Regions from separate parts of the Streptomyces solicamelliae genome, predicted to be linked through region 3. Evidence: riboswitches for the same ligand, from Rfam matches in the RefSeq annotation. Region 3 holds a riboswitch; each other region holds the start of a gene.
The links. Region 3 has a riboswitch for thiamine pyrophosphate ahead of ABZO31_RS24385 (thiamine ABC transporter substrate-binding protein). Riboswitches for the same ligand answer to the same signal wherever they lie in the genome.
Positions count from the first base shown of each region.

Region 1: linked by a shared signal. The riboswitch ahead of thiO (glycine oxidase ThiO) and the one ahead of ABZO31_RS24385 (thiamine ABC transporter substrate-binding protein) in region 3 are both predicted to bind thiamine pyrophosphate.
Region 2: linked by a shared signal. The riboswitch ahead of thiC (phosphomethylpyrimidine synthase ThiC) and the one ahead of ABZO31_RS24385 (thiamine ABC transporter substrate-binding protein) in region 3 are both predicted to bind thiamine pyrophosphate.

Region 1 covers NZ_CP160404.1:1,785,269-1,789,214, reverse strand. Annotated here, with positions in the region: gene ABZO31_RS08275 (thiazole synthase) at 1-259, opposite strand, end outside; gene thiS (sulfur carrier protein ThiS) at 265-465, opposite strand; gene thiO (glycine oxidase ThiO) at 462-1,625, opposite strand; TPP riboswitch at 1,623-1,735, opposite strand; gene ABZO31_RS08260 (NAD(P)/FAD-dependent oxidoreductase) at 1,797-3,044, shown strand; gene ABZO31_RS08255 (Rv2175c family DNA-binding protein) at 3,087-3,452, shown strand; gene thiE (thiamine phosphate synthase) at 3,530-3,946, shown strand, end outside.
Region 2 covers NZ_CP160404.1:3,538,853-3,542,798, forward strand. Annotated here, with positions in the region: gene thiC (phosphomethylpyrimidine synthase ThiC) at 71-1,852, opposite strand; TPP riboswitch at 1,846-1,980, opposite strand; gene ABZO31_RS16415 (YibE/F family protein) at 2,052-3,476, shown strand; gene ABZO31_RS16420 (SsgA family sporulation/cell division regulator) at 3,484-3,918, opposite strand.
Region 3 covers NZ_CP160404.1:5,212,060-5,216,005, reverse strand. Annotated here, with positions in the region: gene ABZO31_RS24390 (ABC transporter permease) at 1-413, opposite strand, end outside; gene ABZO31_RS24385 (thiamine ABC transporter substrate-binding protein) at 485-1,573, opposite strand; TPP riboswitch at 1,654-1,763, opposite strand; gene rlmN (23S rRNA (adenine(2503)-C(2))-methyltransferase RlmN) at 1,793-2,905, opposite strand; gene ABZO31_RS24375 (phosphatidate cytidylyltransferase) at 3,008-3,946, opposite strand, start outside.

The sequences.
Region 1 (3,946 bases), 3.4 Mb from region 3:
GCCGCGCCGTGAGGACCGCCTCGCCCGCCGTGTAGCAGCCGGCCGTGTTCGGCAGGACCTGGATGCCCAGGCGGTTCAGGACGGACAGCACCGAGCCCTGCACCGTCGGGTCCAGGCGGCGCATCGCCACCGTCGTCAGTTCCGTGCCGCTGGCGACCAGCGCGCGCTCCAGCACGTCCAGGCTGGGCGCGCCGCCCGTGCCCATGATCAGGCGGGAGGTGAACTCCCGGTCGCCGAGTACGAAGACGTCGTCCGCCACTGTCCTCAGCCTCCCTGGACTGCCGTGAGGATCTCCACGCGGTCGCCCTCGCCCACGTACGTCGTCCCCCACGCGCTTCGCGGGACGACCGTTTCGTTCAGTGCCGCCGCGACCCCCGAGGGGGCCGTCGTCAGCGTGGCCACGAGTGCCGAGAGGGGGAGCGGGCCGCCCAGTTCGCGCGGCTCGCCGTTGACCGAGACGTTCATGCGGGCTGCTCCTGACGTACTGCGGAGAAACGGAGGGGGGTGAAGGGGCGCGCCTCTTCCGGCAGGGCCCCGGTCGTCAGGACCTCGGCCATGACGTCGCCCGTGACGGGCGTCAGCAGCACCCCGTTGCGGTAGTGCCCGGTGGCGAGCAGCAGCCCCGGCAGGGCCGTCGCGCCGAGCAGCGGCGCGTTGTCGGGGGAGCCGGGGCGCAGCCCCGCCCGGGTCTCGGTCAGCGGCAGCTCCGTGAGCCCCGGCACCAGCTCGTGCGCGTCGCGCAGCAGCTCGTACACCCCGCCCGCGGTCACCGTCGTGTCCCAGCCCAGCTCCTCGCTGGTCGCGCCGATCACCAGCTCGCCGTTCTCCCGCGGCACCAGGTACACGGCGCTGCCCCGCACCACCGCCCGCACCGTGCGGGACAGGAACGGCGCGTACGCCGGCGGCACCGTCAGCCGCAGCACCTGCCCCTTCACCGGGCGGACCGGAGGGAGGACGTCGTCCGGTACGCCCTCGAGCCGGCCGCTCAGGCTGCCGCCGGCCAGGACGACCTGGTCGGCCGCCACCTCGGTACCGTCCCGGAACGCCACCCCCGCCGCCCGGTCGCGCACGACGACGAGCCGCTCCGCCCAGGCCCGGTGGAACACCACCCCGGCCCGCTCGCAGGCGACGAGCAGCGCGTCGGCGAGCCGTCGCGGGTCCACCTGGTGGTCCCCGTCGACCCGCAGCCCGCCCCGCACCCCGGGCGCCAGCATCGGCTCCAGGCGGCGGCAGTCGCGCCCGCTCAGCCACACCGACTCGAGCCCGCACCGCGTCTGCAGCGCGTGCAGCTCGCGCAGGTGCGCCCGGTCGTCGGCGTCCAGGGCCACCGCGAGCGTGCCGCAGGCGCGGTGGCCGACGTCCAGGCCGGTGGCGTCGGCGAGTTCGGCGACGAAGTCCGGATAGCGGCGCGCGGAGGCGAGGTTGAGGGCGAGCAGGGTCTCCTCGCCGTAGTGGAGTTCGGTGACCGCGGCCAGCATCCCGGCCGCGACCCGCGCGGCCCCGCCGCCCGGTTCGGGATCGACGACCGCGGTGCGCAGTCCGCGCTGCGCGGCCCGCCAGGCCGTGACGAGGCCGACGATCCCGCCCCCCACGACGAGGACGTCCGCATCGGTACGTGCGTGCATGGGCGTCCAGCCCCTCCCTTCGCCGGCATGACCCGGATCAGGTTCGTACGGTCGGAGGCCGGTCAGCCTCCCTCTCAGCCCGGTGCGTCCGGACTCCCGCGTGTGCTCTACGTTGACGGCCAGACTAGCCCACCACTTCCTGACGGTTCGTCAGGTACGTAAGGTGGGCGGGTGAGCGAACAGCGGGAACACGCAGAGCAGCGGGAACACACGGAGCGGCCGCGGCGCGTGGTCGTCGTCGGCGCGGGCATGGCCGGCGTCCAGACCGCCGTGGCCCTGCGCGAACAGGGCTTCACCGGACCGGTCGTCCTCATCGGCGCCGAACCCCACCAGCCGTACGACCGGCCGCCGCTGTCCAAGGCCGTCCTCCTCGGCAAGGCCGAGGACTCCGCCTTCGACGTCGACTTCGCGGCCCTCGACGTCGAACTCCGCCTCGGCGTCGAGGTCACCGGGCTGCGCGCCGCGGACCGCGAGGTCGACACCGAGGCCGGCCCCGTCCCGTACGACGTGCTCGTCCTCGCCACCGGCGCGTACCCGGTCACCCTGCCCGGCACCGAGGGCGTCCCCGGCGTCCACCTGCTGCGCACCCTCGACGACGCCGCCCGCCTCAGGCCCGTCCTGGAGCGGCGGCACGACATCGTCGTGGTCGGCGCCGGCTGGATCGGCGCCGAGTTCGCCACCGCCGCCCGCGAGGCCGGCTGCGCCGTCACCGTCGTCGAGGCCGCCGAACGGCCCCTCGCCGGCGCCCTGCCCGCCGAGGTCGCCGAGCCGATGGCCGCCTGGTACGCGCAGAGCGGCGCCGAACTCGTCACCGGCGCCCGCGTCGAGCGCCTCGAACCCGGCGAGGTCCGGCTCGCGGACGGCCGCCGGCTGCCCGCCGACGCCGTCGTCGTCGGCATCGGCGCCCGCCCCGCCACCGGCTGGCTCGCCGGCTCCGGCGTCGAACTCGGCCCGGACGGCTCCGTCACCGCCGACGACAGGCTGCGCACCTCCCTGCCCGACGTGTACGCGGTCGGCGACTGCGCCTCCTTCCCCTCCGCCCGCTACGGCGAGCGGCTGCTCGTCCACCACTGGGACAACGCCCTGCAGGGCCCGCGCACCGTCGCCGCCGCGATCACCGGCGGGCCCGCGGAGGCACCCGCGTACGACCCGGTGCCGTACTTCTGGTCCGAGCAGTTCGGCCGTTTCGTCCAGTACGCGGGACACCACGCCCACGCCGACACACTCCTGTGGCGCGGCGCGCCCGGCGACGACGCCTGGTCGGTGCTCTGGCTGCGCGCCGACGTGCCGGTGGCCCTGCTCGCCGTCGGCCGGCCCCGGGACCTCGCCCAGGGGCGCCGGCTGATCGAGGCGGGCACGCCGGTCGACCCGGAGCGCGCCGCGGACCCCGCCGTCCCTCTGAAGGCCGCAGTCCGGTAGGCCCGACTACCGGCTGTCGGTCCTGGATGGCAGGCTTGTCCCGTGACCGAGATTGACGCAAAGATCGATGCTCTCGTCCCTGCCTGGCTCTACCTCCCCGACATCGCGGAGATGCTCGACGTCGAGGTGACGCGCGTGCGCCAGCTGGTCAAGGAGGGCCAGCTCATCGCCGTGCGCCGCGGGGAGAACAAGGCGCTTCAGGTGCCCGCCGCCTTCATCGACGGCGACAAGGTCGTCAAGGGCCTCAGCGGCACCCTGACGCTCCTGAAGGACGACGGCTTCACCGACGAAGAGATGCTGGAGTGGCTCTTCACTCCGGACCCGAGCCTGCCCGGCACGCCCGCGCAGGCGCTCAGCGAGAATCGCGGCACCGAGGTGAAGCGCCGCGCTCAGGCGCTCGCCGTCTGACGCAGCGAACGCAAGAAACCACCAGGCGGTGCGCGGCCCGAACCGCGCACCGCCGTACCACCCGGGGGGAACGCCTCATGTCCACGCCGCACGCCCAGCTGTCGGACACCCTGCTGTCCGACGCCCGGCTCTACCTGTGCACGGACGCCCGCAAGCGCCAGGGAGACCTGCCCGCGTTCCTGGACGCCGTGCTCTCCTCCGGTGTGGACATCGTCCAGCTCCGCGACAAGGGCATGGAGGCCGGCGAGGAGCTGGAGCACCTCGCCGTGTTCGCCGACGCCTGCCACCGGCACGGCAAGCTGCTCGCGGTGAACGACCGGGCCGACGTCGCCCACGCGGTGAGCGCCGACGTGCTCCACCTCGGCCAGGGCGACCTGCCGGTGCCCGCCGCCCGCGCGATCCTCGGCGAGGGAGTGCTGATCGGCCGTTCCTGCCACGCCGAGTCCGAGGTCGCCGCCGCGGCCGCCGAGCCCGGCGTGGACTACTTCTGCACC
Region 2 (3,946 bases), 1.7 Mb from region 3:
GAACGGCGCAAGGGGCGGCCGGCGACTCCCCCGAGGTGCCGCCGGTCGCCCCTTGCCGTCCTGGTCCGGGCTACTCCGCCAGCGGCAGGTAGACCCGGTTGCCGGAGGCGGCGAACTCGGCGGACTTCTCCGCCATGCCCGCCTCGATCTCGTCCGCCTTCAGATCGCCACCGTGCTCACGACGGATGTCCTGCGAGATCTTCATCGAGCAGAACTTCGGGCCGCACATCGAGCAGAAGTGCGCCGTCTTCGCCGGCTCAGCCGGAAGCGTCTCGTCGTGGAACTCACGGGCCGTGTCCGGGTCCATGGCCAGGTTGAACTGGTCCTCCCAGCGGAACTCGAAGCGCGCGTCGGACAGCGCGTCGTCCCACTCCTGCGCGCCCGGGTGGCCCTTCGCCAGGTCCGCCGCGTGCGCCGCGATCTTGTACGTGATCACGCCGGTCTTCACGTCGTCCCGGTTCGGCAGGCCCAGGTGCTCCTTGGGCGTGACGTAGCAGAGCATCGCGGTGCCCCACCAGGCGATCATCGCCGCGCCGATGCCGGAGGTGATGTGGTCGTACGCGGGCGCGACGTCCGTCGTCAGCGGGCCGAGCGTGTAGAACGGCGCCTCCTCGCAGATCTCCTGCTGGAGGTCGATGTTCTCCTTGATCTTGTGCATCGGGACGTGGCCCGGGCCCTCGATCATGGTCTGCACGTTGTGGCGCTTGGCGATGGTGTTCAGCTCGCCCAGGGTCTTCAGCTCGGCGAACTGCGCGGCGTCGTTGGCGTCCGCGATCGAGCCGGGCCGCAGGCCGTCGCCGAGCGAGTACGTGACGTCGTAGGTCGCGAGGATCTCGCAGAGCTCCTCGAAGTGCGTGTAGAGGAAGTTCTCCTTGTGGTGCGCGAGGCACCACGCGGCCATGATCGAGCCGCCGCGGGAGACGATGCCGGTCTTGCGGCGGGCGGTCAGCGGCACGTACGGCAGCAGCACGCCGGCGTGGACCGTCATGTAGTCGACGCCCTGCTCGGCCTGCTCGACGACCGTGTCCTTGTAGATCTCCCAGGTCAGCTCCTCGGCCTTGCCGTCGACCTTCTCCAGGGCCTGGTAGAGCGGCACGGTGCCGATCGGCACGGGGGAGTTGCGAAGTACCCACTCACGGGTGGTGTGGATGTTGCGGCCGGTGGAAAGGTCCATCACCGTGTCGGCGCCCCACTTGGTCGCCCACGTCATCTTCTCCACCTCCTCCTCGATGGAGGAGGTGACGGCCGAGTTGCCGATGTTGGCGTTGACCTTCACCAGGAACCGCTTGCCGATGATCATCGGCTCGATCTCCGGGTGGTTCACGTTCGCCGGCAGCACCGCCCGCCCGGCGGCGATCTCCTCCCGGACGACCTCGGGGGAGACGTTCTCGCGGATCGCGACGTACTCCATCTCCGGCGTGATCTCGCCGCGGCGGGCGTACGCGAGCTGCGTCACCGCCTGGCCGTCGCGGCCCCGGCGGGGCAGTCGCGGACGGCCGGGGAAGACCGCGTCGAGGTTCTTCAGACCGCCGCGCGGCGAGGTGTGCTTGATGCCGTCGTCCTCGGGACGGACGGGCCGGCCCGCGTACTCCTCGGTGTCGCCGCGGCCGATGATCCAGTTCTCCCGGAGCGGCGGCAGGCCGCGCCGTACGTCGGTCTCCACGGTGGGGTCGGTGTACGGACCGGACGTGTCGTACAGCGTCACGTCCTTGCCGTTGGTGAGGTGCACCTGGCGGACCGGAACCCGGAGGTCGGGGCGGGAGCCCTCGATGTACCCCTTGTGCCAGCCCGGCGTGCGCTCGCCCTGGCCGTTCTGGTCGGAGGCAGGCGTGCGTGCATCCTGAATGGTCATGAGACCGATCTCCCTACGCCGGCATTACCCGGTAACAGGTTCGGCGGTCGGCGCAGCCTCCTCCCGTACGGACGTACGGTGATCAGCGCCCTCTCAGCCCGGTGCTCCGAGCTCCCGCGTGTACAAAGGTGTCACCACGCTAGCGTTTCACCTGGCGTGCTGAACAGAGGGCCCCCCGCGTTCTTGCGATGATCGGTCGGTGACTTCCTCGCAGCGGAACCCCGAACCGAACGATCCCGGGCACGGCCACGGGCACGACGGCGGCCCCGGCAACGCCCATGCGCACGGCCATGGGCACACCCACAGCCACGGTCCCGCCGCGCCCGTCTCCCGCCATCTGCGCAAGGTCATCGCCGCCGTGCTGATCCCGTTCGCCACCGCCGTCGTGGTCGGGCTGGTGGTCCTCTGGCCGGGCGGTGCGCCCGCGCACGAGCGCACCGGGGTGGGCTTCGACCGGCAGACCGAGCAGGGCAAGGTCGTCTCCGCGGAGAAGGTCGACTGCGAGGACGTCAACGCCGCCCAGGTACCGCCCACCGGCGACACCTCGACCCCGCAGGGCCGCGAGGCGGTCCAGGCGCAGCAGGGGGAGTGCACCAAGGCAACCGTCGAGGTCACCACCGGCCCGGAGAAGGGCCGTACGTTCACCGAGATCGTGCAGCCGGACGCGCCCCGCCAACTCCACGAGGGCCAGGGTGTGGTGGTCGCGTACGCCCCCGACGCCCCGCGCGATCTGCAGTACTCGGTGGCGGACGTGAACCGGAAGGTGCCGCTCACGGTGCTTGCCCTGATCTTCGCGCTCGCGGTGGTGGCCGTGGGCCGGATGCGCGGCGTGATGGCGCTGATCGCGCTCGCGGCGAGCTTCCTCGTGCTGACCTTCTTCATCCTGCCGGCGATCCTGCAGGGCTCGAATCCGCTGGTGGTGGCGGTGGTCGGAGCCAGCGCGATCATGCTGATCGCGCTGTACCTGTGCCACGGGCTGTCGGCCCGGACCTCGGTGGCGGTCCTCGGCACGCTGATCTCGCTGCTGCTGATCGGCCTGCTCGGCTCGCTGTTCATCGGCTGGGCGGCGCTGTCGGGGAACACCGACGACAACACCGGCCTGATCCACGGTCTCTACCCGGAGATCGACATGTCCGGCCTGCTGCTCGCGGGCATCATCATCGGCTCGCTCGGCGTGCTCGACGACGTGACCGTGACCCAGACCTCGGCGGTCTGGGAGCTGCACCAGGCGGACCCGCGGATGGGTCCGCGGGCGCTCTACCGGGCGGGCATCCGGATCGGCCGGGACCACATCGCCTCCGTGGTCAACACGCTCGTCCTCGCGTACGCGGGTGCGGCGCTGCCCCTGCTGCTGCTGTTCTCGATCGCGCAGAGCAGCGTGGGGACGGTGGCCAACAGCGAGCTGGTCGCGGAGGAGATCGTCCGGACACTGGTCGGCTCGATCGGGCTGGTCGCCTCGGTGCCGGTCACGACGGCACTGGCGGCGCTGGTCGTCTCGGCCGACCGGCCGGGCGACGGGACCGCCGGGGCCGGGGGGACCGGCGGGTCCGGAGGTGCGGGCGAGGTCGCCACGTCCGCGGTGCGCCGGCCGGCTCGGGGCGGACGGCGCCGTCGCGCGAAGTAGCCGACCGTCAGCCCGCGTTCTCCTCGGCCAGGATCTTGCCGAGCGCCGCCTCCAGGGAGTCCTCGAAGTCCCCGAGGGTGCGCTCCTGGCCGAGCGGGACCAGCTTGTCCGTACGGTCCAGGAAGGCCACCAGCGGCGGAGCGCTGGCCCGGAACAGGGCCCGGTCGGAGCCGACCTGGAGCCGGATGGAGACGTCCGAGAGGTCCTCGGGCTCGGTGGGCGCGATGTGGACGTCGCCGTCCCCGCTCGGCCTGTTGATCCCGTCGAGCAGCAGCTCCCGGCCGAACGCCCAGGTCACAGGGGCGTCGCCGGGCAGGTGGAAGGTCATCCGCACCGCGAAGGGATCCCTGGTCTCGTACCGCAGCTCCACCGGGATCCGGAAGGAGAGCTCCTCGGAGACGAGGAAGCTCATCAGGACCTCGGCCTGCACCGACTCGCGCATCGTGTACCCCGCAGTAGATAAAGCAGTT
Region 3 (3,946 bases):
GCGTAGTTGAAGAAGACGTGCGCGAGCAGGATCGCCCACACCGTCGTGTCGAGCCGCAGCCCCCACAGCTCGTCCATCAGCCCGCCCCGCCCGGCCAGCGCCAGGAACGCCGTGCCGACCATGACCGTGGGCAGCACGAACGGCACCGTCACGACGGCCCGCAGCACCGTCTTGCCGGGGAAGTCGAACCGGGCGAAGACGTACGCGCCGGGCAGCGCGACCAGCAGCGTCAGCGCCGTCGACGCGGCCGCCTGCCAGAGCGTGAACCAGAGCACCTCGAGGATGTCCGGCCGGCTCAGCGTCTCGCCGATCCGGCCGAACTGCCAGGTCCCGTCCGTCTTCACGCCGCGGGCGACGATCGACACGACGGGCCAGGCGAAGAAGACCGCGAAGAACGCGACGGGCAGGGCCATCAGGCCGAGCCGCGCCGCGCTCCCGCGCAGGTCCCGGTGGACGGCCGGGGCCCGGCCGACGTCGGGACGGCTTACTTCAGGACGATCGACGACCACGACTGGATCCACTGCTCACGCTTCTCGGCGATCTTCTCAGGAGCCATCGTCTGCGGCTTGGCGATCACCGCCCCGTGCTTCGTGAACAGCTCCGGCAGCGTCGCGTCCTCGGCCACCGGGTTGACGAACATCTGGAGCGGCATGTCGTCCTGGAACTTCTTCGAGATCAGGAAGTCGATCAGCGCCTTGCCGCCCTCGGTGTTCTTCGCCCCGGTCAGCAGGCCCGCGAACTCGGTCTGCCGGAAGCAGGTGCCCGTGGAGACGCCCGTCGGGGCCTCCTTCGGCTGCGGCTCGGCGTACAGCACCTCGACCGGCGGGCTGGAGGCGTACGAGACGACCAGCGGCCGGTCGCCCTTGGCCTTCGCGCCGCCCGCGGAGCCGGAGAACTCCTGGTTGTAGGCGAGCTCCCAGCTGTCGACGGTCTTCACGCCGTTGGCCTTGAGCTTCTTCCAGTAGTCCTGCCAGCCCTCGTCGCCGTACTGCGCGGCGGTGCCGAGCAGGAAGCCGAGGCCCGGGGAGGAGCGCTCGGGGTTCTCCACCACGAGCAGGTCCTTGTACGCGGGCTTCGCCAGGTCGTCGAAGGTCTGCGGCGGGGCGAGCTTCTTGTCGGCGAAGTACTTCTTGTCGTAGTTGACGCAGATGTCGCCGGTGTCGATCGGGGTGACCCGGTGCTTGTCCTTGTCGAGCTGCAGCTCGGCCGGGACCCGCTCCAGGCCCTTGGCCTCGTACGGCTCGAACAGGCCGTTGTCGAGACCGCGGGAGAGCAGGGTGTTGTCGATGCCAAAGAAGACATCGCCCTGCGGGGAGCCCTTGGTGAGGATCTCCTTGTTGAGGGCCTCGCCGGCGTCGCCGCTCTTGAGGACCTTCACGGTGTAGCCGGTCTGCCGCGTGAAGTCGGCCAGCACCTCCTTGGAGGCGTTGAACGAGTCGTGGCTGACGAGCGTGACGGTCTTGGACTTCGTGCCCTCGCCGGAGGTGTCGGCCTTGTCGCCGCCGCAGGCGGCGAGGGTCGTGACGCCGAGCGCCGTGGCGACCGCGACGGCGGCCAGCTTCTTGGTGTGCACTGGATTCCTCCTGGGTGTGACCAGGAAGAGACGCGGCCCTGCCCGCGACCGGAGACCGGTCGCGGGCAGGGCGCAACAGCTCGAGTTAACGTCCGAACTTCCTACCCAGAATGACCTGGGCAAGGTTCAGAGGGTCTGCGGCCTGACGGTGCCGCACTCTCAGCGCTGTGGCGCTCCCCTGTCGGAATATGCAGATGTGTTCGAGCTCAGGGTACAAGCTCAGCGTTCGCTGGCCGCGAGCTGTCCACAGGCACCGTCGATCTCCTGGCCGCGGGTGTCCCGGACGGTCACCGGGACGCCGTGCGCGGCGATGGCCTCGACGAACGCCTTCTCGTCCTCAGGGCGGGACGCGGTCCACTTGGAGCCGGGCGTCGGGTTGAGCGGGATCAGGTTGACGTGCACCCGCTTGCCCTTGAGGAGCCGGCCGAGGAGGTCGCCGCGCCAGGCCTGGTCGTTGATGTCGCGGATCAGGGCGTACTCGATGGAGATCCGGCGGCCGGACTTCTCCGCGTACTCCCAGGCGGCGTCGAGGACCTCGCGGACCTTCCAGCGGGTGTTCACCGGGACGAGGGTGTCGCGCAGCTCGTCGTCCGGGGCGTGCAGCGAGACGGCGAGCCGGCACTTGAAGCCCTCGTCGGCGAACCGCAGCATCGCGGGGACGAGGCCGACGGTGGAGACGGTGATGCCGCGCTGCGACAGGCCGAGGCCGTCGGGCTCGGGGTCGGTGAGGCGGCGGATCGCGCCGACGACGCGGTTGTAGTTGGCGAGCGGCTCGCCCATGCCCATGAAGACGATGTTGCTCAGGCGGGCGGGGCCGCCGGGGACCTCGCCGTCGCGCAGGGCGCGCATGCCGTCGACGATCTGGTGCACGATCTCGGCGGTCGACAGGTTGCGGTCCAGGCCGGCCTGGCCGGTGGCGCAGAACGGGCAGTTCATGCCGCAGCCGGCCTGCGAGGAGATGCACATGGTGACCCGGTCCGGGTACCGCATCAGCACGGACTCGACGAGCGTGCCGTCGTGCAGCCGCCACAGCGTCTTGCGGGTGGTGTCGTCGTCGCAGGAGATGTGCCGGACGACGGACATCAGGTCGGGCAGCAGCTCCCCGGCCAGCTTCTCGCGGGCGGCGGCGGGGATGTCGGTCCACTGGGCGGGGTCGTGCACGTACCGCGAGAAGTAGTGCGTCGACAGCTGCTTCGCGCGGAAGGGCTTCTCGCCGATCGCTGCGACGGCCTCCTTGCGCTCGGCGGGCGTGAGGTCGGCGAGATGCCGCGGCGGCTTCTTGGCTCCGCGGGGGGCGACGAAGGTGAGCTCTCCCGGTGCGGGGCGGGCCATGGCAGGTACTCCTCGTAATGACGAAAGGCGCGCCGCTCGGAGCAGCGCGCCCTTCCAGGGTAACGGCACGGGAGACTTCCGCCCGTGGCCCGTGGTCCGCGATCAGCCGGAGCCGACGAACAGCACCAGCAGCAGCCAGACCACCGGGGCGGTCGGCAGCAGCGAGTCCAGGCGGTCCATGATGCCCCCGTGCCCGGGGAGCAGCGTGCCCATGTCCTTGATGCCCAGGTCGCGCTTGATCATCGACTCGCCGAGGTCGCCGAGCGTCGCGCTCGCCGCCACCGCCAGGCCCAGCAGCAGACCCTGCCACCACGAGCCGTCGTCGATCAGGAACTCCATGCACAGCGCGCCCGCCGCCATCGCGAAGCCCACCGCGCCGAGCAGGCCCTCCCGGGTCTTGCCGGGGCTGATGCGGGGGGCCAGCTTGGTCTTGCCGAAGCGCCAGCCGATCGCGTACGCGCCGGTGTCGCTGACGATCGTGAGCAGCAGGAACGTCAGCACCCGCTGGGCCCCGTCGTCCGCCGTCAGCATCATCGCCACGAACGTCGCCAGGAACGGCACGTAGAACGCGGCGAAGACGCCGGCCGTGACGTCCTTCAGGTAGCCCTCGGGGGGCTCCGTCATGCGCCACACCAGCACCGCGAGGGCGGTCAGCGCCATCGCGACCCAGGCGCCCTCCGCCCCGCGGACGTACCCGGCGACGACCATCGCCGCGCCGCCGACCCCGAGCGGGACGAGCGGGGCCTTGATGCCCTTGCGTTCCTGCAGACGGGTGGTGAGCTCCCAGAGCCCGACGACGACGGCGACCGCTATGACGCCGACGAACGCGGCCTTCCAGATGAACAGCGAGGCGATGATCACGGCGCCGAGTCCGACGCCGACCCCTATCGCCGCCCCCAGGTCACGGCCCGCGCTCTTCTTCTGCGGGGGCGGGGGCGGCGTGGGCATGGGCTCCTGGTCTCCGGCGGCCGGAACATCGGGCACGATGGGCATGGGCGCAGTCTGCTGCGCCTGATGCAGATCGTATGCGGGACCCGCCGG